One region of the Pseudescherichia sp. genome, then DNA from elsewhere that is predicted to be linked to it. Evidence: predicted binding sites of a transcription regulator. Region 1 holds the regulator's gene; each other region holds the start of a gene.
What was found. Region 1 encodes LexA, which represses DNA repair genes until DNA is damaged. Its sites were predicted from a motif close to TNCTGTATGTACATACAGNA; they were not measured.
Positions count from the first base shown of each region.

Region 2: RTX96_RS09180 (metal-dependent hydrolase) is a predicted target of LexA. The motif match lies at 5,011-5,030, and genes of this name have one in related genera.
Region 3: umuD (translesion error-prone DNA polymerase V autoproteolytic subunit) is a predicted target of LexA. The motif match lies at 3,301-3,320, and genes of this name have one in related genera.
Region 4: sulA (SOS-induced cell division inhibitor SulA) is a predicted target of LexA. The motif match lies at 4,548-4,567, and genes of this name have one in related genera.

Region 1 covers NZ_DAMBWA010000012.1:54,418-61,831, reverse strand. Annotated here, with positions in the region: gene pspG (envelope stress response protein PspG) at 72-314, opposite strand; gene dusA (tRNA dihydrouridine(20/20a) synthase DusA) at 446-1,444, opposite strand; gene RTX96_RS15850 (conjugal transfer protein TraF) at 1,547-2,845, opposite strand; gene zur (zinc uptake transcriptional repressor Zur) at 3,200-3,715, shown strand; gene RTX96_RS15840 (CsbD family protein) at 3,791-4,000, opposite strand; gene lexA (transcriptional repressor LexA) at 4,266-4,874, opposite strand; gene RTX96_RS15830 (diacylglycerol kinase) at 4,983-5,351, opposite strand; gene plsB (glycerol-3-phosphate 1-O-acyltransferase PlsB) at 5,481-7,414, shown strand, end outside.
Region 2 covers NZ_DAMBWA010000005.1:147,169-154,582, forward strand. Annotated here, with positions in the region: gene osmE (osmotically-inducible lipoprotein OsmE) at 1-110, shown strand, start outside; gene katE (catalase HPII) at 176-2,434, opposite strand; gene cedA (cell division activator CedA) at 2,560-2,826, shown strand; gene RTX96_RS09175 (L-cystine transporter) at 2,879-4,270, opposite strand; gene RTX96_RS09180 (metal-dependent hydrolase) at 4,406-4,996, opposite strand; gene hxpB (hexitol phosphatase HxpB) at 5,120-5,788, opposite strand; gene RTX96_RS09190 (YniB family protein) at 5,937-6,473, shown strand; gene RTX96_RS09195 (fructosamine kinase family protein) at 6,500-7,360, opposite strand.
Region 3 covers NZ_DAMBWA010000004.1:3,649-11,062, reverse strand. Annotated here, with positions in the region: gene arsH (arsenical resistance protein ArsH) at 1-12, opposite strand, end outside; gene RTX96_RS06850 (ArsR/SmtB family transcription factor) at 9-344, opposite strand; gene RTX96_RS06845 (MFS transporter) at 393-1,625, opposite strand; gene RTX96_RS06840 (GNAT family N-acetyltransferase) at 1,622-2,149, opposite strand; gene RTX96_RS06835 (LysR family transcriptional regulator) at 2,248-3,147, shown strand; gene umuD (translesion error-prone DNA polymerase V autoproteolytic subunit) at 3,341-3,781, shown strand; gene umuC (translesion error-prone DNA polymerase V subunit UmuC) at 3,823-5,097, shown strand; gene umuC (translesion error-prone DNA polymerase V subunit UmuC) at 5,123-6,181, shown strand; gene RTX96_RS06815 (hypothetical protein) at 6,334-6,879, shown strand; gene RTX96_RS06810 (hypothetical protein) at 6,940-7,414, shown strand, end outside.
Region 4 covers NZ_DAMBWA010000006.1:150,685-158,098, reverse strand. Annotated here, with positions in the region: gene helD (DNA helicase IV) at 1-1,037, opposite strand, end outside; gene RTX96_RS10525 (YccF domain-containing protein) at 1,161-1,607, shown strand; gene yccS (YccS family putative transporter) at 1,625-3,757, shown strand; gene RTX96_RS10515 (TfoX/Sxy family DNA transformation protein) at 3,742-4,371, opposite strand; gene sulA (SOS-induced cell division inhibitor SulA) at 4,589-5,098, shown strand; gene ompA (porin OmpA) at 5,453-6,511, shown strand; gene matP (macrodomain Ter protein MatP) at 6,580-7,032, opposite strand; gene RTX96_RS10495 (Lon protease family protein) at 7,218-7,414, shown strand, end outside.

The sequences.
Region 1 (7,414 bases):
TACCTAAATCCTATGCGGTTTGGCTGAACCTGCCAGAGAAAAGTGCCAGGTTGTGATCAAGACCGCATAACTTAGTAACGCCAGCGGCTATTGCGCTGATACAACGGCAATTTTGGTTTTTTTACCGCCCGGATAACCCAGACGATAGCCACCGCCAGCAGCAGCCAGGGCAGCAGCTTAAACATTAACGCAAACAGTCCACCGACAAACATCAGCGCGGTGGCCACTGCCAGCGCGACAATAATGCCCAGCAGCGAGACGCCCGTGACCAGTAGCATCATAAAAAATCCAATAACAAACAGTAGTTCCAGCATGGCTCTTCCCCCTTAATAGTTACCCAATCTATTACAAGAAACGTGCCAGAATGTAATGCATTGATAATAAAACAAAACGCCCCGCAGCGTGCTGCGAGGCGTGGTGAATTTAGCTAACTTTTAGCGAATTTCTAACGCTTATCCGCCACCAGCTTTAGCGCCTGCTCCAGTACATCGATATCCGCCCCAGCCTTATGGGCGTTTTCACTCAGGTAGCGACGCCACTGGCGCGCACCGGGAATACCCTGGAAAAGGCCCAGCATATGGCGAGTGATATGCCCGAGATAGGCGCCGTTGCTCAGCTCACGCTCAATATAGGGATACATGGCCCGCACTACCGCAACCGGATCGGCATCGTCACGCGCTACGCCAAAGATCTCACGGTCAACCGCGGCCAGAATGCCTGGGTTTTGATACGCCTCGCGCCCTACCATCACCCCGTCCATATGCTCAAGGTGCGCCTTTGCCTCTTCCAGCGATTTGATGCCGCCGTTGATAGACATGGTCAGGTGCGGGAAGTCGCGCTTAAGCTGATAGACACGCGGGTAGTCCAGAGGCGGGATCTCACGGTTCTCTTTTGGGCTGAGTCCGGAGAGCCAGGCCTTACGGGCGTGAATAATAAACGTCTCGCACTCGCCCTTGCCGGAAACGGTATCAATAAAGCTGCAGAGGAATTCGTAGCTGTCCTGGTCGTCAATGCCGATGCGGGTCTTCACCGTCACCGGGATAGAGACGACGTCGCGCATGGCTTTGATGCAGTCCGCCACCAGCTGCGCATTGCCCATCAGACAGGCGCCGAACATACCGTTCTGCACGCGATCCGACGGACAGCCGACGTTGAGGTTGATCTCGTCATAGCCGCGGGCTTCGGCCAGCTTCGCACAGTGGGCCAGCTGAGCCGGATCGCTGCCGCCCAGCTGAAGCGCTACGGGATGCTCTTCGTCACTGTAGGCCAGATAGTCACCTTTACCATGAATAATCGCCCCGGTAGTCACCATCTCGGTATAGAGCAGCGTCTCCCGCGACAGCAGGCGCAGGAAATAGCGACAGTGGCGGTCGGTCCAGTCGAGCATTGGCGCGATGGAGAAGCGGTGGGCGGCGAAGGCTGTAGCGGGCGTGACTGGCGGCATAGCGTACGTTTTTTCATCAAAATGGAAAAGGGGCGCTACTATAGCATACTCATTTAGCCTGAACAGCCCGCCGGAGGCATTGCGCCTCCGGCGGGGAGATCATTAGAACGTCAGGCTGAGCTGCGCGCCTGCGCCCCAGGTTTCATCTTCACCATAGAGGCCCATCAGGTCGACGTGAACGCGGTTGAACGGCGCAAAACCGATACCGGCGGTGGCGACGTTGCTGTCGTCCCCTTTCACATCGGCGCGGAAGCCCGCACGCACCGCCAGCCAGTCGAGCGGACGCACCTCGGCCCCGACGCCAACATACTGGGAAGCCTCCTCGCTCTTAAAGCCTTTGGTCTCGGTCAGATCGCCGTCGGCGCTGAGGGTAACCAGATCCGTATGCCACGCCAGCCCTGCGGTAACCACCGGGCTGATCTGGTAGGTATCTTTATAGCTACGCACCTCTTGAGTACGGCCATTGCGGATCTGGATATCTTTGGTATCGATATCGCGGGAGATCAGGTTCTGTCCGCTCAGGCCTACGGTCCAGTTATCGCCAAAATCAGCGGCAATACCGGCGTCAACGTTGAAGCCGGTATCGTCGTTACGGTAGCGGCTGCTGTTGAAGTCGCTGCTATCGTAGTCGTAGATGGAGGTGGTGTAGTTGAACAGCCAGGTTTTTTGCAGCTTCGGCGTCACGCCGATAGAGACCGGCACGTCGCCAAGCTGGAACTGACGCGCCACGGCCACGCCGTAGTCGGAGACGATCGCCGCACGTCCAGACGCGGTAGAGTTCAAGTGGCTGGTAATAATATCCGAGCTGCGACCAAGGGCGACTTGCCCGGCATCAAGGAGGATTTCATTGCCGCGCAGGTAGTCAATATCCTGCTGGTCGACGTTGGAGCTGACCCGGGCATGGGCATAGGCCTTCGCCACGAAAGCAAACGACAGCACGTCGTTAGGAATGCTTACTGCAATACCAGCGCCCGCATTAGCACGCGCCGTTTTGCCGTCGAGAAACTCCAGCTCATCGGCTAAATCGGTCGCGGCGCCGCGCACCTGATTAATGGTTCCCGTTGGGTTAGTAATAAACTGAGCAAAGGTCAGGTTGTCGATAACGTTATCGTAATAGTCGACTTTGTCGCTGATATCGTCGATTTCATCCTGCAGATTATCTTTATCGCTAATCTGCGCCCGCACGCTCGGCAGGATGACAGTCACGTTATCATCCGGTTTAGCCTTCGCCAGCAGCGCCGGGTTAATCAGTACGCCGCTGCCATAGCTGGCGGATGCTACGCCGGTGCCGCCCATCGCATCACTACGCGCTTCTGCCCATGTATTGGCTGCCCCCGCCTGAGTGACTACCCCAAAAGAGACCGCAAGTGTTACCACTGAAAGCTTAAAAATTTTTTTCACAGTTTGCCCTGTCTTATTGATCAAAGGTCGATTTATGCCCTGCCAGTTATCGCCTGGCGAGAGGTGAACTATTGCTGTGAAAAGCGATGCTAAATGCAGCTAATTCGTTTTTTATCTGCATGAGAGTATTTTTATTCGTAACAATCTGCGTCTTTTTATAAACGCTCTTTACTTATAGAGGAGGAAATTCGATTCGGGAAGTTTTTCTGCTCTGAGCGTTGAAAAATTCAGGAAAATGCCAGGATGGAGATCGACGGTGGGTGCGGAACGATCGGCGGGATCTCGGCGTTTGTCGCAGGATATGATAAAGTGACGGTTTCAACGTTATTACATTACGTAACCTGAGGATGCCCTATGGATAAGACCACTTCGCAGCAGATGCTGGCACATGCTGAAACGCTGTGCGCGCAGCGCAACGTGCGCCTGACCCCGCAGCGCCTTGAGGTTTTGCGCCTGATGAGCCTCCAGCAGGGTGCAATCAGCGCCTACGATCTGCTCGATCTCCTGCGCGTCTCAGAGCCGCAGGCCAAGCCGCCGACGGTTTACCGCGCTCTCGACTTCCTGCTGGAGCAGGGTTTTGTGCACAAGGTCGAGTCAACCAACAGCTACGTGCTGTGTCACTTCCTCGATCAGCCTACCCATACGTCTGCGATGTTCATCTGCGATCGCTGCGGCGTGGTAAAAGAGGAGGCGGCTGAAGGCGTGGAAGATATTATGCACGCGCTGGCGGCCAGGATGGGCTTTGCGCTGCGTCATAACGTCATTGAGGCGCACGGGTTGTGTGCAGCGTGTTCAGAAGTGGAAGCCTGCCGTCATCAGGGCCAATGTCAGCACGATCACAGCATTTTAGTGAAGAAGAAACCGCGTTAGGTTAAAAAGTGGTGGGAAGAGTCGGTACGTCCTTGTACCGTCGGGCAGGGTAGTCAAACTGTTAATCCAGGGTGATTACCAGCGATACTCGTTACGGGTTTCCCAGTCGACCACCTCTTTCTCAGCCTGGTCTTTTTGGTAGCCATAACGTTCCTGAATTTTACCGACCAGCTGGTCGCGTTTACCTTCAATAACGGTCATGTCATCGTCCGTTAATTTACCCCATTGCTCTTTCGCTTTACCTTTGAACTGTTTCCAGTTACCGCCGACTTCGTCTTTATTCATAATGGTATCCTCATCATCGTTCGGTGTTGAATAGCAATATTCGTTGGTCCTTCGTTACGTTCTTTATCTGCTGAACGTGATAATAATTGTAGCTAAGGATTTTCTAAGCTGGGGATTATTCGGAATATTTAACCATTCAGGCGCGAACAAACAACAGGAAGGCAAGGCTAGAAGGCAAGGCTAAAGGAGGTGAGAAAGAGAGAGGAGGAAAAACATTAAGCGCTGTGACAGCAGAAGGTTAACTGCCACAAGCACTTATATGCTATCAGAGCCACTCGCCGTTGCGAATGACGCCGACCGCCAGACCTTCAATACTGAAGTTCTGCTGACGAAGGTCAACAACGATGGGATCGAAGTCGCTGTTTTCAGGCAGCAGCTGCACGGTATTGCCCTGCTTTTTCAGCCGCTTTACCGTCACTTCGTCATCAATACGCGCCACAATCACCTGGCCGTTACGCGCTTCCTGCGTTTTATGTACTGCCAGCAGATCGCCATCCATGATGCCAATGTCTTTCATCGACATCCCGCTAACGCGCAGCAGGAAATCGGCGCTGGGCTTAAACAGTGACGGATCGACTTGGTAGTGGCCCTCGATATGCTGCTGTGCCAGCAGCGGCTCACCGGCAGCGACCCGGCCAATCAGCGGCAGGCCATCTTCCTCTTCCTGCAGCAGACGGATCCCGCGCGATGCGCCGGAAACAATCTCAATGACGCCTTTGCGCGCCAGCGCTTTCAGGTGTTCTTCTGCCGCGTTTGGGGAACGGAATCCCAAACGCTGCGCAATTTCAGCACGCGTCGGCGGCATGCCGGTCTGGCTGATGTGATCGCGAATGAGATCAAACACCTCTTGCTGCCTGGCTGTTAACGCTTTCATCCCGCCCCCTGGGTGTATATACAGTTATGCTGTGAGTATATACAGCAAAAACCGTTTTTGAAACCAAATTTTGAGCAAAACCGCCGCGCAAGGCCGATTTTGCGCGCCTTAGCGGTAATGTGGCCAGAGCAGAATGCCCCAGGTGGCCAGCGCGAGCAGAATAGACATCAGCACCGCTGCCGAGCCCATATCTTTGGCCCGGCCGGAAAGCTCATGGAAATCAGTCCCGATACGGTCAACAACCGCCTCGATCGCGCTGTTCAGGATCTCCACTATCATTACCAGCACAACGGACCCAATGAGCAGCACGCGGGTAATGGCGTCTACGTCGAGCCAGCAGGCAATGACAACGGCAAGGATCACCGCGACGGACTCCTGGCGGAAAGCGGCTTCGTTCAGCCAGGCAGCGCGAACGCCCTTCCATGAGTACCCTGCGGCTTTAATGATTCGGGTTAAACCAGTGGTATTATTGGCCATCAAAAGAACCTTTTTACGTAATTATCGTCAATGTCTATGCGAGCGTACCGAGGTACAAAAGATATTCTGCGCGCTTTCTGATATTCTTGCGGCGCAATGGCATTATTAACCAGAGGCTTCACATTGTTTATGTCCGGCTGGCCACGAATTTACTACAAATTACTGAATTTACCATTAAGCGTGCTGGTAAAAAGCAAGTCGATCCCGGCAGAACCTGCCCAGGAACCTGGACTCGATACCTCACGCCCTATTATGTACGTTTTGCCTTATAACTCGAAGGCAGACTTGCTGACGCTGCGTGCCCAATGCCTGGCGCACGAGCTGCCCGACCCGCTTGAACCGCTGGAGATCGACGGTGCGCTGCTGCCTCGCTATATCTTTATTCACAGCGGGCCGCGTGTCTTTAGCTGGTACACGCCGAAAGAAGAGTCCGTTAAGCTGTTCCATGATTATCTGGATCTCCACCGTAACCACCCGGACCTGGACGTGCAGATGGTGCCGGTATCGGTGATGTTTGGCCGCTCACCGGGGCGCGAAAAAGGCGAAGTGAATCCGCCGCTGCGCATGCTGAACGGCATCCAGAAGTTCTTTGCCGTCTCCTGGCTCGGTCGCGATAGCTTTGTGCGCTTCTCCCCGCCGGTCTCCCTGCGCCGGATGGCCACCGAGCATGGCACAGACAAAATTATCGCCCAAAAGCTGGCCCGCGTAGCGCGCATGCACTTTGCCCGCCAGCGGCTTGCCGCCGTGGGTCCGCGCCTGCCGGCGCGCCAGGATCTCTTTAACAAGCTGTTGGCCTCAAAAGCCATTGCCCGCGCGGTAGAAGACGAAGCGCGCAGCAAAAAGATCTCCCATGAGAAAGCCCAGCAGAACGCCATCGCACTGATGGAGGAGATTGCGGCCAATTTCTCCTATGAGATGATCCGCCTGAGCGATCGTATCCTTGGCTTTACCTGGAACCGGCTCTATCAGGGCATCAACGTGCATAACGCCGAGCGGGTCCGCCAGCTGGCGCACGACGGTCATGAGATTGTCTACGTGCCCTGCCACCGTAGCCACATGGACTACATGCTGCTCTCCTATGTGCTCTATCATCAGGGGCTGGTACCGCCGCATATCGCCGCCGGGATTAACCTCAACTTCTGGCCTGCCGGACCGGTTTTCCGCCGCCTCGGGGCGTTCTTTATTCGCCGTACCTTTAAGGGCAACAAGCTCTATTCGACGGTGTTCCGTGAGTACCTGGGCGAGCTGTTTAGCCGCGGCTACTCCGTAGAGTACTTTGTCGAGGGTGGACGCTCACGTACGGGCCGTCTGCTGGATCCGAAAACCGGCACCCTGTCGATGACCCTGCAGGCCATGCTGCGCGGCGGCACCCGCCCTATCACCCTGGTACCGATCTATATCGGCTACGAGCACGTGATGGAGGTGGGCACCTATGCAAAAGAGCTGCGCGGCGCAACCAAAGAGAAAGAGAACGTCTTTCAGATGCTGCGCGGCCTGAGCAAGCTGCGCAACCTCGGCCAGGGCTACGTTAACTTCGGCGAGCCGCTACCGCTGATGAACTACCTCAATCAGCACGTGCCCGAGTGGCGCGAGTCGATCGATCCGATTGAGGCGGTACGCCCGGCCTGGCTGACGCCGACCGTCAACACCATCGCCGCCGATCTGATGGTGCGTATTAACAACGCGGGCGCGGCTAACGCTATGAACCTCTGCTGTACCGCGCTGCTGGCCTCGCGCCAGCGCTCGCTGACCCGCGAGCAGCTGACCGAGCAGCTGGACTGCTACCTCGATCTGCTGCGCAACGTGCCCTACTCGCCTGACGCCACCGCCCCGGCGGCCAGCGCCAGCGAGCTGATTGCCCACGCGCTGCAGATGAATAAGTTCGAAGTAGAGAAAGACACCATAGGCGACATCATCATTCTGCCGCGCGAGCAGGCGGTGCTGATGACTTACTACCGCAACAACATCGCGCATATGCTGGTGCTGCCCTCCCTGATGGCGGCTATCGTAACCCAGCATCGCCAGATCTCTCGCGAAGAGCTGCTGCGCCACGTTGATGTGCT
Region 2 (7,414 bases), on a different contig from region 1:
GTAAAACTGAAACCTACTTTGTGGCGCTGGACGATACCGGCCACGTTCTGAATTCGGGCTACCAGACCTGTGCGGAGTACGATACCGACCCGCAGGCCCCGAAACAGTAATGCTATTTTAGCCTGAGCACGAAAAAACCGGCGTAAGCGCCGGTTTTTTTATGGCGTGAAGTCCATCAGGCCGGGATGGCGCTGATTTTACTTGCCCGGGACCAGACGCGGTGTCCCGCCAGCTGGGCCAGGAAATCATCGACAAAGGTGCCGGACGCATCATCTGCTTCGATAATGCCTGCCTCGCTCTGTGCATCTACTTTCAGCGTCTGCTTAAACTGCCGCGCATCGCCTGCCAGCGCAATCACCTTCAGGTGCTTATAGGCCTCCAGCAGGTAGTAGGCCGCGTCGCCGTTGTTCAGCAAATTGCTTACGTCACCGCCGGGAACGATAACCGCATCGACGGTCACCGAAGGCGATCCGGCAAAGGTGCCCGCCACCGACAGGCTTGAACCATCGTCGGCTGTTACTTCCCCCATTCGCGAGTAGAGCAGTTTGGCGTGTACGCCTTTCGCCCGCAGCCCCTGCAAAATAGTCAACAGTTCGCTGGCAACCACCTTATCGTTAAGCAAAATGGCAACCACTCGGCCCTTAACGCTGGCATCCGGCTGGGCGTAAAGGCTAAGCGACGGATCGCTTGCTACCCCGTTAACCTCTTTAGGTGGGGAGACGTTGAGCTGCTCATCCGTCAGGGAGATACCCAGATTTTTTGCTACCGACAGCGCCAGCATAGTATCAATGCAGGCCAGCTGATCGACGACCCGCTCGCGAATGTATCCGCGTACCACTTTGCTCAGCTCAAAGCTAAAGGCATCAATAATATGCTGCTGCTCGTGCGGGGTTTGGCTTTGCCAGAAGAGACGCGGATGAGCGTAGTATTCACCAAACGACGGGCTGCGCTCGCGGATCTTGTTGCCCTCGATCCGCTCTTGATAAGACTCAAAGCCGCCGCGTTTTGGTCCGGGAGGCGTTTCTCGCGGCCAGTTATCGTTGATCGAGTTCGGCTCGTAGTTCGCCGGGTTGGTATCGATATCCATGCGGTGCATGCCGTCGCGCTGGAAATTGTGGTACGGGCAGGTGGGGCGATTAATGGGAATTTCGTGGAAGTTTGGCCCGCCGAGGCGGCTGATCTGCGTGTCGGTATAGGAGAAAAGGCGCCCCTGCAGCAGCGGATCGTTGGTGAAATCCAGACCGGGAACGATATGGCCTGGGTGAAACGCGGCCTGCTCGTTTTCCGCAAAGAAGTTATCCGGATTGCGATTCAGCACCATTTTGCCCACTCGCTCAACGGGCACCAGCGCCTCGGGGATCAGCTTGGTCGGGTCGAGCAGGTCAAAATCAAACTTGAACTCATCCTCTTCCGGGATCAGCTGTAGCCCCAGCTCATACTCGGGGAAGTCGCCGGCCTCAATGGCCTCCCACAGATCGCGGCGATGAAAATCGGGGTCGCGCCCGGTGAGCTTCTGCGACTCATCCCACACCAGCGAAGCTTTACCCGCCACCGGCTTCCAGTGGAAGCGAACAAATGTCCCTTTGCCTTCGGCGTTAACCAGGCGGAACGTATGGATACCAAAGCCTTCCATTGTGCGGTAGCTGCGGGGAATACCGCGGTCCGACATGGCCCACATCACATTGTGCAGCGTCTCCGGCTGCAAAGAGACGTAGTCCCAGAAGGTATCATGGGCGCTCTGTCCCTGCGGGATGGCCCAGTGCGGCTCCGGCTTCACCGCGTGGACGAAATCGGGAAACTTATGCGCGTCCTGGATAAAAAAGACCGGCGTATTGTTGCCGACCAGATCGAAGATACCCTCTTCGGTATAGAACTTTGTGGCGAAGCCGCGAATATCACGCACGGTATCCGCTGAGCCAGCGCCGCCCTGTACGGTAGAGAAGCGGACAAATACCGGGGTCATCTTCTCGGGATCGCTGAGGAAATCCGCTTTGGTAATATCCTTGAGGCTCCTGTAGGGCTGAAAATAGCCGTGCGCCGCCGAGCCGCGGGCGTGAACAATACGCTCTGGAATACGCTCGTGGTCAAAGTGAGTGATCTTCTCCCGCAGGATAAAATCCTCCAGCAGCGTCGGACCGCGATTGCCCGCGCGTAAGGAGTTTTGATCGTCGCTGATGCGTACCCCCTGGTTAGTGGTCAGGGGAAAGTCTTCGCTGCCTTTGCGAAAGGTCTCCAGTGCGGTGAGCTTTTCATTATGCGTATCGGGAGCCTTTAAGCTGCCTGGGGCAGTGGGCTGCTCGCCTGGAGGGGTAGGGCGAGGATCGGGGCGGTGGGAGTTATCTTCGGGCGCCAGGGAGTCAAGGCCTGGCTGGGATTCGCTGGGATCGTGTACCGGTGAACGATGGCCGTGTGGGTTTTTCTCATTATGCGACATTGTGCTCGTCTCCTGTTTTCATTGCTGAAAGGGTGGCCGATGTAACGTCAAAAGCCTTATAACTATAGAGCAACCCCGTGTTTTTACCGTGAAATCGGCTATCATAGTGGCTGCCTGTATCTGCAATCTGTTTTAGTGAACCCGCGCTTATGAAACCTTTTCGTCAACAGAATCGTCCTGTTATCAGCTATGTACCCCGCGTGGAGCCTGCGCCGCCCGATCACGCCAATAAAATGGAGGGGTTTCGTGATGTCTGGCTGCTGCGCGGCAAGTACGTGGCGTTTGTGCTGATGGGAGAGCGTTTTCGCCGTTCACCGGCGTTTAGCATGCCCGAGGCGGCCCAGCGCTGGGCAGAGCAGATGCGTCAGGAAGGGGAGATTGACGAGGCGTAGCATTGCCCCAAAACGAAATGCCCGGCAGCGTCTGCCGCCGGGAACATGGATTTTAGCGATGCGCCAGTTCGGCACTCTCTTCGCTATTTAATACCTCTTTATCGGTCTGCTTCAGCCACTGGCTGGTGAGCGTTCCGGCGGTCATGGAGCCGTTAACGTTCAGCGCGGTACGGCCCATATCGATCAGCGGCTCGACGGAGATCAGCAGCGCCACCAGGGTAACCGGCAGGCCCATCGCAGGCAGAACAATCAGCGCCGCGAAGGTAGCCCCGCCGCCCACGCCCGCTACGCCAGCCGAGCTGATGGTGACCATACCCACCAGAGTCGCGATCCACAGCGGATCCAGCGGGTTAATCCCTACCGTCGGCGCGACCATCACCGCCAGCATCGCCGGGTAGAGACCGGCACAGCCGTTCTGGCCGATAGTAGCACCAAAGGAGGCTGAGAAGCTGGCGATAGACTCCGGCACGCCCAGGCGACGAGTCTGCGCTTCCACGTTCAGTGGAATAGAGGCGGCGCTGGAGCGGCTGGTGAAAGCAAAGGTCAGCACCGGCCACACTTTACGGAAGAATTTCAGCGGGCTAACGCCATTTACCGCCAGCAGAATACCGTGAACCACAAACATGATCCCCAGACCCAGGTAGGAGGCAATAACAAAGCTGCCGAGCTTGATGATGTCCTGCAGGTTAGAGCCTGCCACGACCTTGGTCATCAGCGCCAGCACGCCATACGGCGTCAGCTGCATCACCAGACGTACCAGCTTCATCACCCAGCTCTGCAGGGTATCGATAGCGGTCAGCACGCGCTGCCCCTTCGGCGCATCATCTTTCAGTAGCTTCAGTGCGGCTACGCCGAGGAAGGCAGCGAAGATCACCACGCTGATGATGGAGGTCGGATTCGCTCCGGTCAGATCGGCAAACGGATTTTTCGGAACGAAGGAGAGCAGCAGCTGCGGCACGCTCAGATCGGCGACCTTGCCCGCGTAGTTGCTCTGAATGGCGTTCAGGCGCGCGGTCTCTGCCGTACCCTGCACCAGCCCTTCGGCGGTAAGGCCAAACAGGTTCGTCACCAGGACCCCGACCAGCGCTGAAATCAGCGTCGTAAACAGCAGCGTGCCGATAGTTAAGACGCTGATTTTACCCAGCTGCGAGGCATTATGCAGGCGGGCTACCGCGCTCAGAATAGAGGCGAACACCAGCGGCATGACGATCATCTGCAGCAGCTGAACATAGCCGTTGCCCACCACGTTAAACCACTGGATCGAATCTTTCAGCACCTGGCTCTCTGCGCCATAGATGGCCTGTAACGCCAGGCCAAACACCACACCAATCGCCAGACCGACCAGCACTTTCTTTGCCAGACTCCACTGCTTATGGCGCGTCTGTGCCAGCAGAAATAGCAATGCTACGAACACCACGATGTTCGCAATTAATGGGAAATTCATTTCAGATCTCCTGAACGGTTTTTTATCAGGCGACGCGTTGCACGCCGCCCTGTTGCCGCCAAGGTTAGCAGAAGTGTGATTTAGGTCTTATATCCAAATGGAATGGGTTATAAGTAAACGTGCAAATTAGCCGACTTAATGACCGGATTGCTGGTTAATAAACCGATTGAACTCACCTTGCAGGGTATTGATCACCTGTGAAGACCAGCGCACTGCACTGTTATCGGGCACGCCCTGAGGCATCCATACAGCGTAGGTAAAGAGCACCATGCAAAGTACGCGCTCAAGTTGGTTACCACGCTGCGGCGTGAGAATAGGCAGGCGGAAACGCCAGCGGCAGGGCCACAGCAGCGGCACACCGGCGGGCGTCAGCATATCGGCCAGAATATGGCTCAGGTAACCCAGCACCATGCCCTGTAGGACATCGGCAGGGATAAACCAGCTATCGGGAACTTTAAGATAGAAGAGCGTTACGGCGATAAACACCGCCAGCAGGCTATGGGTAAACCCCCGATGGCCAAAGGCCCGGGCGATCGGTTTCGAGATCCACTTCAGACGCTGGCCAAGAAACGATTTCGGATGATCGATATCCGGAAGCAGGCAGGTAACAATGGCTGAGGGAACGACATGCCACCAGTCCCCTTGCGCGAGCACAGGAGTAAGCTCGGCGTTTTTGGCAAACACCGCGCAGGCAATGGAAAAAAGGAGGTGTCCTTCCGCCGTCATGATCATACTCACTTAACTGTCGAAGTATACAGTATAGGGTTTTTGTACAGTAGGCGGAAGAGGTGACGGTGTAACACTTTGTCACCGTTTTACTTTTTTTACATTAACGGGACAAAATGCATGCTATCCGCGCAGATCTTGCCCAGCGAGCTGGGCGAGCGACTCAAGTTTGACGTTGGCCAGCGCATAGCGCGGGTCCTGACGGTTCTCCTCCGCGGGCACCACGATGGCGCGCATGCGAGCCGCTTTAGCCGCAATCATGCCGTTAACCGAGTCCTCAAGCGCTACGCAGGTGAGAGGATCAACGCCAAGCTTTGCCGCGCAGTCGAGATAGACCTGCGGGTGAGGTTTACTGTAGGGCAGCGTCTGTGCTGAAGCCAGAGCATCGAAATAGTCGCTCAACTCGAAAAGCGACAGCACTTTCTCCAGCATATAGAGCGGCGAGGCCGAGGCCAGACCAATTTTGAGCCCTTCGGCTTTACACAGCGCCAGCGCCTCGCGCACGCCGGGCAGCAGCGGACGTCTCTCTTCGACCAATGAGAGGGTCCGCTGAATGATTCGGTCAGTCACTTCCTGTTTTCCTGGCCCGCTCCAGGGCTGCATGGCATACCAGAGATCGACCACCATATCGATACGTAGGCCCAGCGTATCGGGCATCTCATGGCGACGAGAGACATCGACACCGAGGCTGGATATCACCTCCAGCTCGGCCCGGTCCCAAAGCGGCTCGGAGTCGATAAGCAGGCCATCCATATCAAAAATAGCGGCGAGGATCTGACGCGGGGTTGACATAACAACCTCTCCTTGTGAGTGGAATAAATAGACAGATGAACGATCATTATGGCTGTTACCAGAGGATAACGCTTTTAAAGTCGGGCGAAAATCCTGTTCTGAAGGTAGACTTAACCCGCAAATGGAACGTCTTAAACAAGGGGAATTCATGACGTATCAACAAGCTGGACGCATTGCCGTGCTCAAGCGCGTTCTGGGATGGGTGATTTTTATCCCGGCGGTGGTATCCACCCTGATTTCCGTATTTAAATTTATGTACGATCACAGCGAAAAGCAGCCGGGGATTAACGCCGTCATGCTGGATTTCGCCCATGTCATGATTGAGATGATGCGTTTTAATACGCCGTTTCTTAACTTCTTCTGGTATAACTCGCCAACGCCTGATTTTCACCAGAAGCTGAATATCGGTTTTTGGATCATTTTCGCCCTGATTTTTATCGGATTGGCGCTGCAGGCCTCCGGGGCACGCATGAGCCGCCAGACCCGTTTTCTGCGCGAGGGGGTAGAGGATCAGCTCATCCTTGAGCAAGCGAAAGGGACGGACGGATTAACCCGCGAGCAGATCGAGTCGCGCATTGTCGTTCCCCGTCACACCATCTTCCTGCAAATTTTCCCGCTCTATGTGCTGCCCGTGATTGTCATCGTTGCCGGCTACTTCTTCTTTACCCTGCTCGGGTTTATGTAGCCGCAACACAAGCCTGGCCGCGCTGACTAAGCGGCCAGGATCCTGTCCAGCGACTGCTGGGCCGTTACCAGGTGCTGCCCACCAAAGAGGATCGCCCGGTTAAACAGCGTATAGAGCTGATAGACCGGCTGGCGCTCAAGAAAGCCGTTCGGCAGCGGCAACACCGCCTGATAGCCATCATAGATCTGCGGCGGCTGCTCCGGATGGAGCGGCAGCATCGCCAGATCGCACTCTCTGTCGCCCCAGTAGCAGGCCGGATCAAAAATGTAGGGGCCGTGCGGGCCAAGCGCGCAGTTGTTTGACCAGAGATCGCCATGCAGTAAAGAAGGCTGCGGCTGGTGGGAGGCGAGGCGCTGCTGGATATGCTCGACAATGGCATCAATATTGCCAAACGCCAGCCCCTTTTCCGCAGCCAGCTCAAGCTGCCAGCCGATACGCTGCTCGGCAAAAAAGGTTGACCAGCGACGCTGCCAGGCATTTGGCTGCGGGGTGGTAGAGAGATCGTTATCGAAGTCGAGGCCAAACTGCGGCTGCTCACTCCACTGGTGCAGTCGCGCCAGCTGCTGGCCGAGCAAAAAAGCGTTATGCGCGTCCAGCGGGCGGGGAGGGAGATACTCCATGACTAAAAAACTGTAGTCGCGATCGCTGCCGACTGCCGCCACCTCCGGGACGCTGACCGTACGGCTGCGTGCCAGAAGCTCAAGCTGATCTGCCTCAGCAGTGAAGATAGGCAGCATTTCGCGTTCATCACACTTCACAAACAGATCGCGACCACCGAAGCGGATATGCCATGCGGCATGGATCTCTCCACCCGGCAGTTCATTGCGCAGCTCGATTTCACCTTCACCCAGCTGCTCGCTTAATAGACGACTAACGGCTTGCCACATGCTCTCTCTCCCCTGCAATCTGCCAGATTAAAGGTTAGCGCGCTAACGCAGCGT
Region 3 (7,414 bases), on a different contig from region 1:
CACGTTATTCACAATGGAGTCTCTTTATGGGAAATCTCGGTAGACAGGCTGCAGCTACTGCCACCGGCGCAGCACTCTTCAGTGAGAAAAGCCATCAGCTGCTCAAGCTGCGCATAGCAAGGTCTGCAGAACAAGGTACGACTCTGCCGTTCCTGGCTTATGAGTCCAGCGGACATCAGCGCTGAAAGATGATGGCTGAGCGTGGAGGCAGGAATCTCAAGGTGCTTCTGCAGTTCGCCAACCGGCAGGCCTTCATGACCAGCCCTGACCAGCTCCCGGTATATGCGGAGACGTGTCGGGTGGCCCAGTTCTCGAAGTGCGTTTGCTGCGGTGTGTAAATCCATGCGGCCTCCTTTAACTATATTTCCAGAATAATAGAAATATGGAAGCCGTCAAACATTTTTTTCGTGAAGGGTAGATGCTCCATGGTCCCGGTTCTGCACAACAGAGCCAGAATGACGCTGCCAGAGGACCACAGAAATCGCCGTAATGATCAGGGTCAGGATGAAGGAAAAAAGCAGCGTGCCGGGTATACCGTAGCGCTCCAGCAGTATGGCATACGCAGACGGAGCCAGTGCCGCGAGAAAAAATGCCGGCGACAACAGTATTCCTGTTTTGCGGGCGTACTGCTGCGGATCAAACAGCACAAGAGGAAGTACGGCCTTCACGATCGTATTCAGTCCGTTTACGGCCCCATAGCCCAGAACGAAAAAGGCTGTAGCCACAGGAGTAATGCTGCCTGCAAGGCCGGTCAGAAAACAGAGGGGAAGCAGGATACCGGTTATAAGGTTCAGGCGTATCGCGGAGATTCGTGCACCTGAAACTACACCCAGCAGACGGGCACCTAACTGCCCCACTCCCCACAGCATGCCAGCCAGAGCAGGCACGCCATAAGAGGCCAGTATCCGGGGAAAATGTGTGGACACGCCGGTGGAGACAAAGCTTATCAACGCTATCAGAGTGGCATACCACAGGCCGCTGATGAGTGCTTTTGTGTCCTCTGATGTTGCTGTTGCGTCAGCCGAATGGCCGGATCGCCCTGTTACGGGAAGTTTTACCCGACTGCCTGCCGGAACGGCAGTTAAAAAAAACAGGCTCAGCAGGCCCGCACAGCCATAAATGATGACGGCATGCCGCCAGTCGGTGACGTGAAGAAGCGCTGCGCCAGCAGGCCAGAAAGCGGCCGACGCGAGACCGCCCAGCAGGGTGACCAGAGAGATTGCCTTGCGAGCCTCTGCGCCTGCGGTTTCCACAAGCATGGCAAAAGCGGCGTCATACAGAGCAAGCCGCATGCCCGCGCCTGTCAGGATCCAGACGGCATCCCACGCTAATGTTGAATAGGTAAACGCCATCAGAAAACACCCGATGGTTATAGCCAAAGTTCCCGCCATCATCAGGGTGCGTCCACCGGTACGGGCCATTACGGGACCGATAAGCGGTGAAACCAGCCCCATAACGAGCATGGCAACGCTCAGGCCGGAGAATGTCTCACCGGAAGACCAGCCTGTTTCCGCCATGATGGCGGCTCCGAAGACACCCGGCATGTAGAACGTAATACCCCAGTTGATAAGCTGCGTCATGCCGATGCAGAAAATGGTGCGGCCTGTCAGATATCCTTGTGTCATTCTGTACTTTCCGGAAGCGTAGCGTCGCCATGCCCGAGCGTACGCTGCAGGATAACCGTATCGAGCCAGCGCCCATGCTTGAATCCTACAGACCTGAGGGTGCCAGTGATGCTGAAGCCTGCAGCGCGGTGAAGAGCAAGGGAGGCAGTATTTTCACTGTTCCCCACCACCGCTACAAGTTGCCGAAAACCACGGGCTTCTGCCCATCCTACTGCACGGGATAGCAGCATTTTTCCAATGCCCCGCCCCTGATACGTGGCATCAACATATACAGAGTCTTCCAGAGTAAAGCGATAGGCGCACCGTTCCCGGTATAGAGACAAATAGCAGTATCCTCGAACAATTCCTCCGTCAACCGCCACCAACCAGGGCAGTCCTGCTGCATGTACCTTTTTCAGCCGGGCTGCCATTTCAGCCTCACCCGGCGGTTCGGTTTCAAAAGTGGCGGTGCCGTGTAATACGTGATAAGCATAAATCTGTTGTATAGCGGGAATATGTCGTTCATCTGCTTCGGTTATTTCCATCAGTACAGCTCCCTTTCAGATCAGAAACAGAGACTAACCCGGATGAATCATTTCAGACAGGCAGCAGGGCTTATCAGCGTTATGAGGAAAACTTTGGCATGGCAACACTGAACCTCGATCATCTGGCTACCTTCAGGCTGGTCATCAGCCGGGGCAGTTTCTCGGGGGCGGCAGAAGTACTTGGCTTGTCGCAACCGGCAGTGAGCCTGCAGATAAGACAGCTGGAGCAGACGCTTAAGGTCAGGCTTATTGAGCGAACCAGCCGGGGAGTAAGACCAACGACTGCCGGTTTGACTCTCGCTGAACACTGCATGAAAATTGATGCGGTGGTAAGCGGAGCGGTTGAAGCGGTTTCCCTGCATTCAGACGAAATAACCGGCACCGTTACTGTCGGCACAGGCGCAACAGCCTGTATCCATCTGCTACCTCACTTACTGCAGCAACTTCGACAGACCCATCCCCTGCTGAAGGTGGATGTACGCACAGGCAATACTTCAGATATTGTACGGGGAGTGGAGGAAAACCGTATAGATATTGGTCTGGTAACGCTGCCGGCAGCCGGTAAATGCCTGAGTGTCAGCCCGCTGGGTACGGATGAGTTTGTTGTAATCATGGAAAAGGACACCTCGGAGCAGAGTGCAAAACCGCTGTCTCCTGATACCCTTTTGCCACTGCCGCTGATTGTATTTGAACCCGGAAGTGCCACACGCGATCTGATTGACGGATGGTTCAGCGATGCAGGGCATACTGTCAGCCCGGTTATGGAGCTTGGCAGTATTGAAGCCATTAAAAGGATGGTTCGTTCCGGCCTGGGTTACAGCATCGTTCCCCGTATGTCCGTTGCAAGTCATGAAGAAAGGCAGGGTCTCAGTCTTTACTCAGTAACGCCATCGCTTCACCGGACTCTGGGGACAGTGATGCGGGAGGATCGGATTGTCAGCAGGGGCATAAGTGAAGTACTGAACAGACTAAGTAAGATCTTTCCTGAATCAAAATAAATTTTTAACATGCCCTGACACAGAAAGTCCTGATAGCTGCTTGTTTTACGAGCTGTCGTTCCGCTATAAATTCAAATAAATCAATAGTCCATTATTTTAATGATATTTGTGTCGCCCCACGCTTCTTGCTTCGTTCGTAAAGTCAGACAATACTACTGTAAATACGTACAGCATTTTGACAGGGATTTTTGCTATGTTTCACGCCTTTGAGTTGATGCACCCGGCGGATAATCCGCCGCCCAGCTACAGGCCCCTTTTCCTGGAACGCGTACCCTGCGGTTTTCCCTCTCCTTGCCAGGACTATGCGGAGCAGGAACTCGACTTAAACGAATATCTAATAGCCCACAGGGCAAGCACCTTTTTCCTGCGCGCACAGGGCAACAGCATGCAGGATATAGGACTTTACGACGGCGATCTGCTGATAGTCGATCGGGCACTCAGGCCTGAGCACGGCGACGTGGTTATCGCTGTACTGTACGGCGAATTTACGGTCAAGCGCCTTCTTATTACCCAGAAAGGGCCGGTATTGCAGCCGATGAATCCCGCCTATCCTGTTATTATCCCAGACCCGGATACCCTGGAAATTTTCGGCGTAGTGGCGCACTTCGTGCACACTCCGCGCCGGAGAAACTGATATGTGCGGGTTATCTACACACGGCGGAGATCATGATGTCCATGTTCGGCCTGGCTGACGTTAATTCATTCTATGCCAGCTGCGAGACGCTGTTCCGCCCGGACCTGCGTGGCAGACCTGTGCTAGTGCTCAGCAACAACGACGGATGCGTCATTGCACGCTCCGCTGGCGCAAAAGCGCTTGGCATCAAAATGGGTGCGCCATGGTTTGAGGTAAAAACACAGGATTATCCGGAAAAGGTGCACGTGTTCAGCTCCAATTACGCGCTTTATCACAGCCTCAGCCAGAGAGTAATGACCGCGCTTGAAGAGATAACGCCACGCGTCGAGCAGTACAGCATTGATGAGATGTTTCTGGATCTCACCGGTATTGACGGCTGTGAGAACTTCGAAACTTTTGGCCGTCGCCTGCGTGCGCATGTCTTTACCACAACGGGTCTCACCGTCGGTATCGGCATGGGGCCGACCAAAACACTGGCAAAATCGGCCCAGTGGGCGGGCAAGGAGTGGAAGCAGTTTCGCGGCGTACTGGCGCTTACGCCAGGTAATCCGAAACGTACTGAAACCCTGCTGGCTAACCAGCCCGTTGAGGAAATATGGGGCGTGGGACGGCGTATCGGTAAACGACTCAACCTTATGGGCATCGAAACTGCTCTGCAGCTATCACGCGCGCGTCCGAAGTTCATTCGCGATAACTTTTCCGTGGTGCTGGAGCGCACCGTACGCGAGCTGAACGGTGAATCATGTATTCCGCTCGAAGAGCTGCCACCGGCAAAACAGCAGATTGTCTGTAGCCGCAGCTTCGGCGAGCGAATTACCTCAAAAGTCGCTATGCAGCAGGCGCTGTGTCAGTACGCTGCGCGCGCAGCGGAAAAACTGCGCGGGGAACGTCAGTACTGTCGCAACATCGGTGTGTTTATCCGGACGTCGCCACACGCAAACGGTGAGGTTTTTTACGGGAACAGCGCTGGTGAGAAACTGACGCTGCCAACACAGGACACGCGTGACATTATTGAATCTGCGATGCGATCACTTGACCGTATCTGGCTTGAGGGTCGAAGGTACATGAAAGCAGGTATCATGCTTGATAACTTCACTCCAAACGGTGTAAGCCAGCTCAATCTGTTTGAAGATAACCAGCCGCGGGCCAATAGCGCACAGCTGATGAAGGTACTGGATGATATCAACCAGTCCGGAATGGGAAATGTATGGTTTGCGGGCCAGGGCATTAATACCGAATGGAAAATGAAACGTGAAATGCTAAGCCCTGCTTGGACCACGCGCTGGTCTGACATACCTAAAGCGCGCGTGCTTTGAGTCGGTTACTAATTAAGCTGTTGAAATTGTATTCCACATAAATGCTGATATGTCAGACAGAGTGATGACTATTTTGCAGTTACTGACTCCGCGTGTGGAAATTTACAGTATCGATGAAGCTTTTTGTGATCTTACGGGTATGCGTAATCTGTTATCGCTTGAGGTGTTTGGCCATCAGATACGTGATCAGATTAAGCGAAGAACACATCTGACTGTGGGAGTGGGAATAGGCCCTACAAAAACGCTCGCCAAACTGGCTCAGTATGCAAGTAAGCGCTGGCCCGCAACGCGAGGTGTGGTAGATCTCAGTGACAGACAGCGTCAGCGTAAGTTAATGGCTTTAGTACCAGTTGAGGAGGTCTGGGGTATAGGACGGCGGCTGGGTAAAAAATTACAGTTTATGGGCATTAACAATGCACTTCAGCTGGCTGAGCTGTCGCCTTCATTCATTCGTAAACAGTTCTCAGTAGTTGTTGAGCGCACGGTCAGAGAGCTGAACGGTATTCCTTGCCTCGGTTTAGAAGAATTTACTGCCCCAAAAGAACAAATCATATGCTCCCGATCTTTTGGAGAAAAACCGTCGGACGAAGTCAGCCTGCATCAGGCCATTTGCGCTCATGCTGAACGTGCAGCAGAAAAACTCCGTGCAGAGCATCAATTTTGTAAACGGGTAGCAGTTTTCATCAGTACCAGCCCTTTCTCAGAAAATGAGGTGTTTTATAAGAATCAGGCGGTAACAGAGCTTGCTGTACCCGCTCAGGATTCACGGGATATCATTAACGCGGCTATAAAGGCATTTGATACGATATTTGTACCAGGGCACCGTTATCATCGTGCTGGCGTGATGCTCACTGATTTCCGAAGCGCTGCCGTATCTCAATTGACCCTTTTTGATGACTTTCAGCCTCATCGTAACAGCGAAGAGCTGATGACATTAATAGACAGCATTAACCATTCAGGCAAAGGCTCTGTTTGGTTTGCAGGGCAAGGTATTAAAGATGCATCTATGGGCTGGAAGATGCGCAGAGAAAGGCTTTCCCCCGCCTTCACGACTAAGCTAAGTGATATAATTAAAGTGAAGTGAGCTTCCTTTTTACGCCCAGCCATTTGGTATACCTCATCATTGACTTTCATTATACAATACGGCAGGGTTTTACAGTCTGTTACAATGTGACGGAATAGTAAGTCGTACTAAAGCTGTTATTTTCACGGTAAAAATAGGGAGAAAAAAGGAATATGAAGGGTCTATATACTATTTTAATACTACCTGTTCTCGTAACAGCTTGTAGTATGAATGATATAGCAACTACAAACCAGAAAATCAGTGATGGTGCCTCAGGAATAATGAATTCCCTGAGAGGTAACTCCTCAGGAAATGATGAGCAGCGTATGAAAGTATCTCCTTCAGAAAAAAAAGAATCGACCTCTAAAAGTTATACTGTACCAGTAGATGTTGATACTGCAGCAGCAAGAATTAAAAGGAAGTTTAAGTTTATCTCTAATGATGAACTGAGATCAATTAGAGAAAAAAATAACGATGGCGAATGGACTGCCAGCGCAATTACCGATAGTAATCAGGAATGGGATGCGATGACTGGAAGTTATTATAAAATGGGCTCAGATTGGGGCGACTATGATGATCACCTAACTATTGAGCTAGAAAAAAATGGGTCAGGTAGTCGTATTCATATAACGTACAGTTCTTCTTCAAAGCAAAGACTCGCAAGTAGCGGCTTGCAGGATTTAATGCAAAATATTAAGAATGTAGCTGAAGGGAAGTAACTAATTATTAAGGGTGTGGATATTGCTATATCCGCACTCATAAATCTATAAGGAGTAAGTGTGTTTAATCTCTTGTCCTATTTCCATAATAAATATAAAGGCCGAATTATAGAGTGTGACGAAACTCTGGATTACAGAGCCAACTTTGAGCATGCATTAAAATTTACAAAAGGGCTGGGCTTTAATGAAGGTTCAATAACGGATTTGAAGGATGGTGAATTGGATTATCATAATATGATGGCAAAAGTGTGTCATGAAGCAGAAGTGGATAGCTTCTCTTTTTCAGCAGGGCAATGTCTCAAGTGGTGTCATTTCCTTCAGCCATATTTTGAATCCGCACTTGGCTGTAAAATTTGGACGACAGTCGGTCAATTATGGAAGGGAGATAAATGGCTTTATAATCCCACATATGATGAATTTGAAAAATGGTCCAACAAGGGATTTCAGCCCGAAGATTTTTCTGAGACGCCTGCTCTAAATCTTCATGCCTGGTATACAACAGATACTGGTCATTTGATTGATATTTCATATCTGA
Region 4 (7,414 bases), on a different contig from region 1:
GTATCGTCCCAGAAATGACCTTCAGGCACCTCCCACGCCAGCTCCTCCTCCAGCCACTGCCGCCAGCCCTTGGCCTGAGCTTTTTTCTCGCTGCACTGCTGCTGCCAGGCCTCGATAAACAGCGCCTGACGGGCGTCGGTATCGTTCTCCAGCGCGCTGATGGTGGGCACTTTTTTGCTGCCGTGCTGAATAATAGCGAGCGCCAGGGCATGGAAGGTCTGGGCGGCGATCTCATCGGTGTTCAGCCGCTCGCGAATTCGCGCGTCCATCTCCTGGGCCGCTTTCCGGCCAAAGGCCAGAAGCAGGATCTGATCCGCTGCCGCTTCACCGCGCATCAGCAGCCAGCCCGCACGGGCCACCAGCACTGAAGTTTTGCCGCTGCCTGCCCCGGCCAGCACCAGCAGCGACTGCTCGCCGTTCACCACCGCTTCCGCCTGGGCGGGGTTAAGCGGTGAAGATTCAACGCTGGCAAAGAAAGGCGCATACTGCACCAGCATTTTGCGGGTGTACTCCCGGTTATGTGCCGCCCGGCTGGCTTCCACGTCCACCAGCCAGCCCTGACACTGCTGCCACGCCTCGCGGCAGTTATCGAACTCGTCGAGACGGGCCAGCGGCAATGGCAGCGCCGCAAAGGCGTTACGGATCCGATCCTGCAGGCCCGTGGTCTGCTGGCGGGTTAGCCACCTGTTGGCCTTCATGCCGCTGGAGAGGGTCTCCACCGTCTCCTGCAGAACGCCCGCGGCCACCTCGCTCATCTGGCTGCTCCATGCCTGCCAGTGGGCGTTAAGATGCTGCCAGAACTGCTGGGTCTGCGCCCACTCGGTGCCGTGCAGGCGCACGACTTTGGCATCTGATAGCACGAACTCCAGCTCACCCCAAACCAGCCCGCGCTTGCAGACTATCGCCAGCAGTTGATTATAGGGAATAAGATACTCATGGCGATCGCCGGAAACCTTCACGCCCGCGTGGAGCATGACCGCCCGATCGTAGGGGTGCTGGGCCAGACGTTTTCCGAGTGAAGTCGCTTTCAGTTCCATGATGTGCCGTTTCTCTGGTCATAACGTTGCCCGTCAGTGTACCCGCCAGAGAATTTACGCTCCAGCGTAAAAAGACGTTACACTTAGCAAGCCTTTTCGTATGGCAGATAACTCCGAGGATCTATGCGTACTGTACTGAATATTCTTAACTTCTTTCTGGGCGGCTTCGTTACCACGCTGGCCTGGATCCTGGCAACGGTAATGAGCATTGTCTTTATCATCACGCTGCCGCTGACCCGCTCATGCTGGGAGATCGCGAAGCTGTCGCTGGTGCCGTATGGCAACGAGGCGGTACATGTGGATGAGCTCGATCCCTCCCGCCGCAACGTCATTATGAATACCGGCGGTACGCTGCTGAATATTGTCTGGCTGGTGCTCTTCGGCTGGTGGCTGTGCGTGATGCATATTCTCGCCGGCATCACCCAGTGCCTGACTATCATCGGTATCCCGGTGGGCATCGCCAACTTTAAAATCGCAGCCATTGCCCTGTGGCCGGTGGGACGGCGGGTGGTATCGGTGGAGACGGCGCAGGCCGCCCGTGAAGCCAACGCCCGGGCCCGTTTTTACTGAGAAAGGACGCGTAACTCATGCTAAGCCCTCTGCTTCGCCGTTACACATGGAACAGTGCCTGGCTCTATAACGTCAGGATTTTTATCGCCCTGAGCGGTACGGTTGCCCTGCCCTGGTGGCTGGGCGAGGTGAAGCTCACGATCCCGCTGACGTTAGGCGTGGTGGCCGCTGCGCTGGCCGACCTGGACGACCGGCTCACCGGGCGGCTGCGCAACCTGGTTATCACCCTGGTGTCGTTCTTTATTGCCTCGGCCTCGGTAGAGCTGCTCTTCCCCTGGCCGTGGCTGTTTGCCCTCGGGCTTATCGTCTCCACCTGCGGGTTTATCTTGCTGGGCGGCCTTGGGCAGCGCTACGCAACCATCGCCTTTGGCGCGCTGCTGATTGCTATCTATACCATGCTGGGGATCTCGCTCTTTGACCAGTGGTACCAGCAGCCGCTGCTCCTGCTGGCAGGGGCGGTGTGGTTTAGCCTGCTAACGCTGGTGGGGCATCTGGTGTTTCCGGTGCGCCCGCTGCAGGATAACCTCGCGCGCTGCTATGCACAGCTGGCAAACTATCTCGAGCAGAAATCGCGTCTTTTCGATCCCGATTATGATGATGAGAGTGAGAGCGAGGTACCGCTCTACGATCTGGCCCAGGCCAACGGCCAGCTGGTGACCACGCTCAACCAGACCAAAGCGTCGCTGCTGACGAGGCTGCGGGGGGATCGCGGCCAGCGCGGTACCCGGCGCACGCTGCACTACTATTTCGTGGCGCAGGATATTCACGAGCGCGCCAGCTCGTCGCATATTCAATACCATGCCCTGCGCGAGCATTTTCGCCATAGTTCCCTGATGTTTCGCTTTCAGCGCATGCTCTCTATGCAGGCGCAGGCCTGCGCCCGGCTCTCTCGGGCTATTCTGCTGCGCGAGCCCTATCAGCATGACCCCAACTTTGAGCGCGCCTTTACCCACCTTGATGCCGCCCTTGAGCACGCCCGCGGCCAGGGCATCTCCGCCGACTATATTGAGTCGTTGGGTTTTGTACGGGATAACCTGCGGGCTATCGACGCTCAGCTGGCGACCATCGAGTCTGAGCAGGCGCTAATGCAGCCGCCGCAGGGTACCGAGAACGAGCTTGCCGATGACAGCCTGACCGGCCTGGACGATATCTGGCAGCGTCTGAAGCGCAACCTGACGCCGGAATCGGCCCTGTTTCGCCATGCGGTGAGGATGTCAGTGGTGCTCTGCCTGGGCTACGCCTTCATTCAGCTCACCGGACTCCAGCACGGCTACTGGATCCTGCTCACCAGCCTGTTTGTCTGCCAGCCAAACTATAACGCCACCCGCCACCGCCTGACGCTGCGTATTATCGGCACGCTGGTCGGCGTGGCGGTGGGCCTGCCCATTTTGCTGTTCGTCCCTTCGCTGGAGGGGCAGCTGGTGCTTATTGTTATCGCCGGGGTGCTCTTCTTTGCCTTCCGCAACGTCCAGTACGCCCATGCCACTATGTTTATTACCCTGCTGGTGCTGCTCTGCTTCAACCTGCTCGGAGAGGGCTTTGAGGTGGCGATCCCCCGTATCATCGATACGCTGATCGGCTGCGCCATCGCCTGGGCGGCGGTGAGCTTTATCTGGCCGGACTGGCGCTTTCGCAACCTTCCGCGCGTGCTGGAGCGGGCGCTTGATGCCAACTGCCGCTATCTGGATGCCATTCTGGAACAGTATCACCAGGGGCGCGATAACCGTCTGGCGTACCGTATTGCCCGGCGCTATGCCCATAACGGTGATGCGGATCTGGCGTCAGTGGTCTCAAACATGTCGACCGAGCCGAACGCCACGCCACAGATGCGCGACGTCGCCTTCCGCCTGCTCTGCCTGAACCACACGTTTACCAGCTATATCTCCACGCTGGGGGCGCACCGTGAGCAGCTTCAGCAGCCGGAGATCCTGCAGCTGTTGGATGATGCCGTCTGCTACGTGGATGATGCCCTGCACCATCAGCCTGCCGATGAAGTCCGGGTCGGACAGCAACTGGAGACGCTCTCCGGGCGGATCCGCCAGCTTGAACCCGACCCTACCAGCAAGGCCCCGCTGGTTCTGCAGCAGGTTGGGCTGCTGATTGGGCTGCTGCCGGAGATCTGCCAGCTTCAGCGTCAGGTTCCCCGCTGATGTAAACTGCTCTCCGCCTCCAGCTCTTTAAACCAGATGGTTAACTCCCGGCGCGTCTCTGCCGGGAGTGCCGCCTCATGCAGCCCCGCGATAGCCCCTTCCAGGGCAAACAGCACCTTGATACTCAACTGCGGGCTGCGCTCCTTTAACCTGAGCCAGCACGCTTTTGCCCCTAGCTGTTTCAGGCTAGGCTCATCTTTGATTCCCACTTCCCAGAGCAGAGTCTCCAGCTGGAAATTCAGATTGGGAAGATCCCTGAGCCGCTTTTGCGCACGCCTCGCGACCTTTTCCCGCTGCGCGGCCGCCAGCGAGTATTGGCAGAGCGTCAGCAGCGTTTCACGATCCTGCCATAATCCATCATCGACCCGGAAATAGTTGAGCAGGACGGGCCTACCCCGCTTCACAAAAGTCAGTAAGGGGGCTTTCGTATTCATACAGTAGGGTGCGCTCTCCTCACAGGCACGTAGGTAGAGAGCCCCTTCGGCTACCATCGCAAACACCGTATCCTCAATGGCGAGACTGTAACCACCAAAGAGCGCACGGTGATGGATATGCCCCAGCGGTGATAGATATTCCCGAGATTGATAGATCCTTTGATACGATACGTTTTTCATGATTATTCCTTTAAAATCAAGGCGTAAAATATCTTTTATTTTTAAGCCATCTGTTGAAAAGGAACATAGGGAAGTTGCCCGGCCTCAGCAAGTTGATTTTTCTCCTCGCGGCATATTCAGCCCATATTTGCGAGACGCTTCCAGAAAATGAGGTTGATCTTTAAACGCTTACCGGGTACTGTATAGATATACAGTAACTCTCAGGGCTGGAATGACTATGTACACTTCAGGCTATGCTAACCGCTCGTCTCAATACGCTTCTTTCGCCGGCAGCCGCGCACAGGTGAATACGCCCGCTGCGGCCACGGGTCTTATCAGTGAAGTGGTCTATCGTGAAGATCAGCCGATGATGACCCAGCTGCTGCTGCTGCCGTTGCTACAGCAGCTTGGACAGCAGTCCCGCTGGCAGCTCTGGCTGACGCCACAGCAAAAATTGAGCCGTGCGTGGGTGCAGTCTGCTGGCCTGCCCTTAAGCAAGCTCATGCACATTAGCCAGCTCTCGCCGGATAATACCCTGGACTCCATGATCAAAGCATTGCAGACGGGCAACTACAGCGTAGTGATCGGCTGGCATACGCAAGAGCTGTCAGAAGATGAGCATCGCCGTCTCGTTGAGGCCGCTCAGGAGGGAAACGCAATGGGGTTTATCATGCGGCCGGTTCGCTTCGATCCGCAGGCTTCAGGACAGTCTTCCGGCTTAAAAATTCACTCGAATTTGTTTCATTAAGTAAGTTTAAGATAATTCCTGGGATCTTTTTTGCGTCGGTTCCAGGCCTTTGGTCATTAAGCTAAATTCTCTCGCGAAGCCTGTCTGGCGCGGTAACTGCGATATTTCGATGGCGAATTTATCGTCATAAATGTTAAATATTGTGTCTACAACTCTTTTTTTTTCATATGCCTGACGGAGTTCACACTTGTAAGTTTCCAACTACGTTGTAGACTTTACATCGCCAGGGGTGCTCGGCATAAGCCGAAGATATCGGTAGAGTTAATATTGAGCAATGCCCCCGGTGAAGGATTTAACCGTGTTTTCTCTGGCGAGAACTTCATGGCGATTTTTGGATGATAACGAGGCGCAAAAATGAAAAAGACAGCTATCGCGATTGCAGTGGCACTGGCTGGCTTCGCTACCGTAGCGCAGGCCGCTCCGAAAGATAATACCTGGTACACTGGTGCTAAACTGGGCTGGTCCCAGTACCACGACAACGGCTTCATTCCTAATGATGGCCCGACTCGTGAAGACCAGCTGGGCGCTGGCGCATACGGCGGCTACCAGGTTAACCCGTACGTTGGTTTCGAACTGGGCTACGACTGGTTAGGTCGTGAGCCGTACAAAGGCGACAACGTAAACGGTGCTTTCAAATCTCAGGGCGTTCAGCTGACCGCTAAACTGGGCTACCCAATCACTGATGACGTTGATATCTACACCCGCCTGGGTGGTATGGTATGGCGTGCAGATGCTAAAGCTCAGGTTCCTGGCACTGGCGCATCTTTCAAAGACCACGATACCGGTGTTTCCCCAGTATTCGCTGGTGGCGTAGAGTGGGCAATGACCCGTGACATCGCTACCCGTCTGGAATACCAGTGGGTTAACAACATTGGCGATGCTAAAACTCTGGGCACCCGTCAAGACAACGGTATGCTGAGCGTAGGTGTTTCCTACCGCTTCGGCCAGCAGGAAGACGTAGCTCCGGTTGTTGCACCGGCTCCGGCTCCGGCTCCGCAGGTTTCTACCAAGCACTTCACTCTGAAGTCTGACGTACTGTTCAACTTCAACAAAGCGACTCTGAAACCAGAAGGCCAGCAGGCTCTGGATCAGATGTACACCCAGCTGAGCAACCTGGATCCGAAAGACGGTTCCGTTGTTGTTCTGGGCTTCACCGACCGCATCGGTTCTGACGCTTACAACCAGGGTCTGTCCGAGAAACGTGCTCAGTCTGTTGTTGACTACCTGATCTCTAAAGGTATCCCGTCCAACAAGATCTCCGCACGTGGTATGGGCGAATCTAACCCGGTTACCGGCAACACCTGTGACAACGTGAAAGCGCGTCCGGCGCTGATCGACTGCCTGGCTCCGGATCGTCGCGTAGAGATCGAAGTTAAAGGTATCAAAGACGTTGTAACTCAGCCGCAGGCTTAAGTTTACGTCTTATAAAAAAACCCCGCTCTGCGGGGTTTTTTATTGCCTGCTCTCTGCTGAAAAGCGCGTTACTCCTTGCCCAGCAGCGCCTGCAGATCCTGCTTCAGGGTGCTCATTTTGCTGGCATACTTCTCTTTATGCTCGGCATCTTCAATCAGTTGCACAATTGTCTCCGACAGGGTTTTCCCCCGCCGCTGGGCGAGGCCGGCCAGACGTTGCCAGACCATAAACTCCAGATCGATTGATTTCTTACGCGTGTGCTGGTGCTCGGCATTAAAGTGCCGTTTACGCCGGGCGCGAATGGTCTGCTTCATGCGGTTCGTTAACGCGGTATTCATGTGCTGCGCAATCCAGTCGTTAACGCGAACCGGTTCGTACTCGAGCTTCAGCAACAGATCGACGGCCTCTTTAGCCGCACTGGTTTCTAAATAGCGCGTGATGAGTTCACCTTCACGGTGCTTTTTCACCAGGTACTTCCATTTCCAGCCGCTTTCGAGATTTTCCAGTTGTTGATATTTCATTGCGATCTCAGTGTTACCGTGTAACTTAGTTCAGAATATCAGTTTTTTGCCAATCTGCTGAAAAGAAATCATATCCTGTGAGCTAAGCGGTACCGGGAAAGGGGTAAAAGCATCTATTCCACGTGTGCTGAATTGCCGCTTACGCTATAATTCCGCCCTTTACAGCTGACGATAAAACCTCGACATTGACCATTACTAAACTAGCCTGGCAAGACCTTGTTCCTGATACCGACAGCTATCAGGAGGTGTTTACACCGTCTGACGTTGACCTTGAGTCTGAGCTTTCTCTTGGTGACACGCAACCTCGTTTGCAGTACGCGCTGGAGCAGCTGCTGCATCCGTCTGCATCGTCACGCTTTTTACTGGCCAAAGCGCCGGAAGA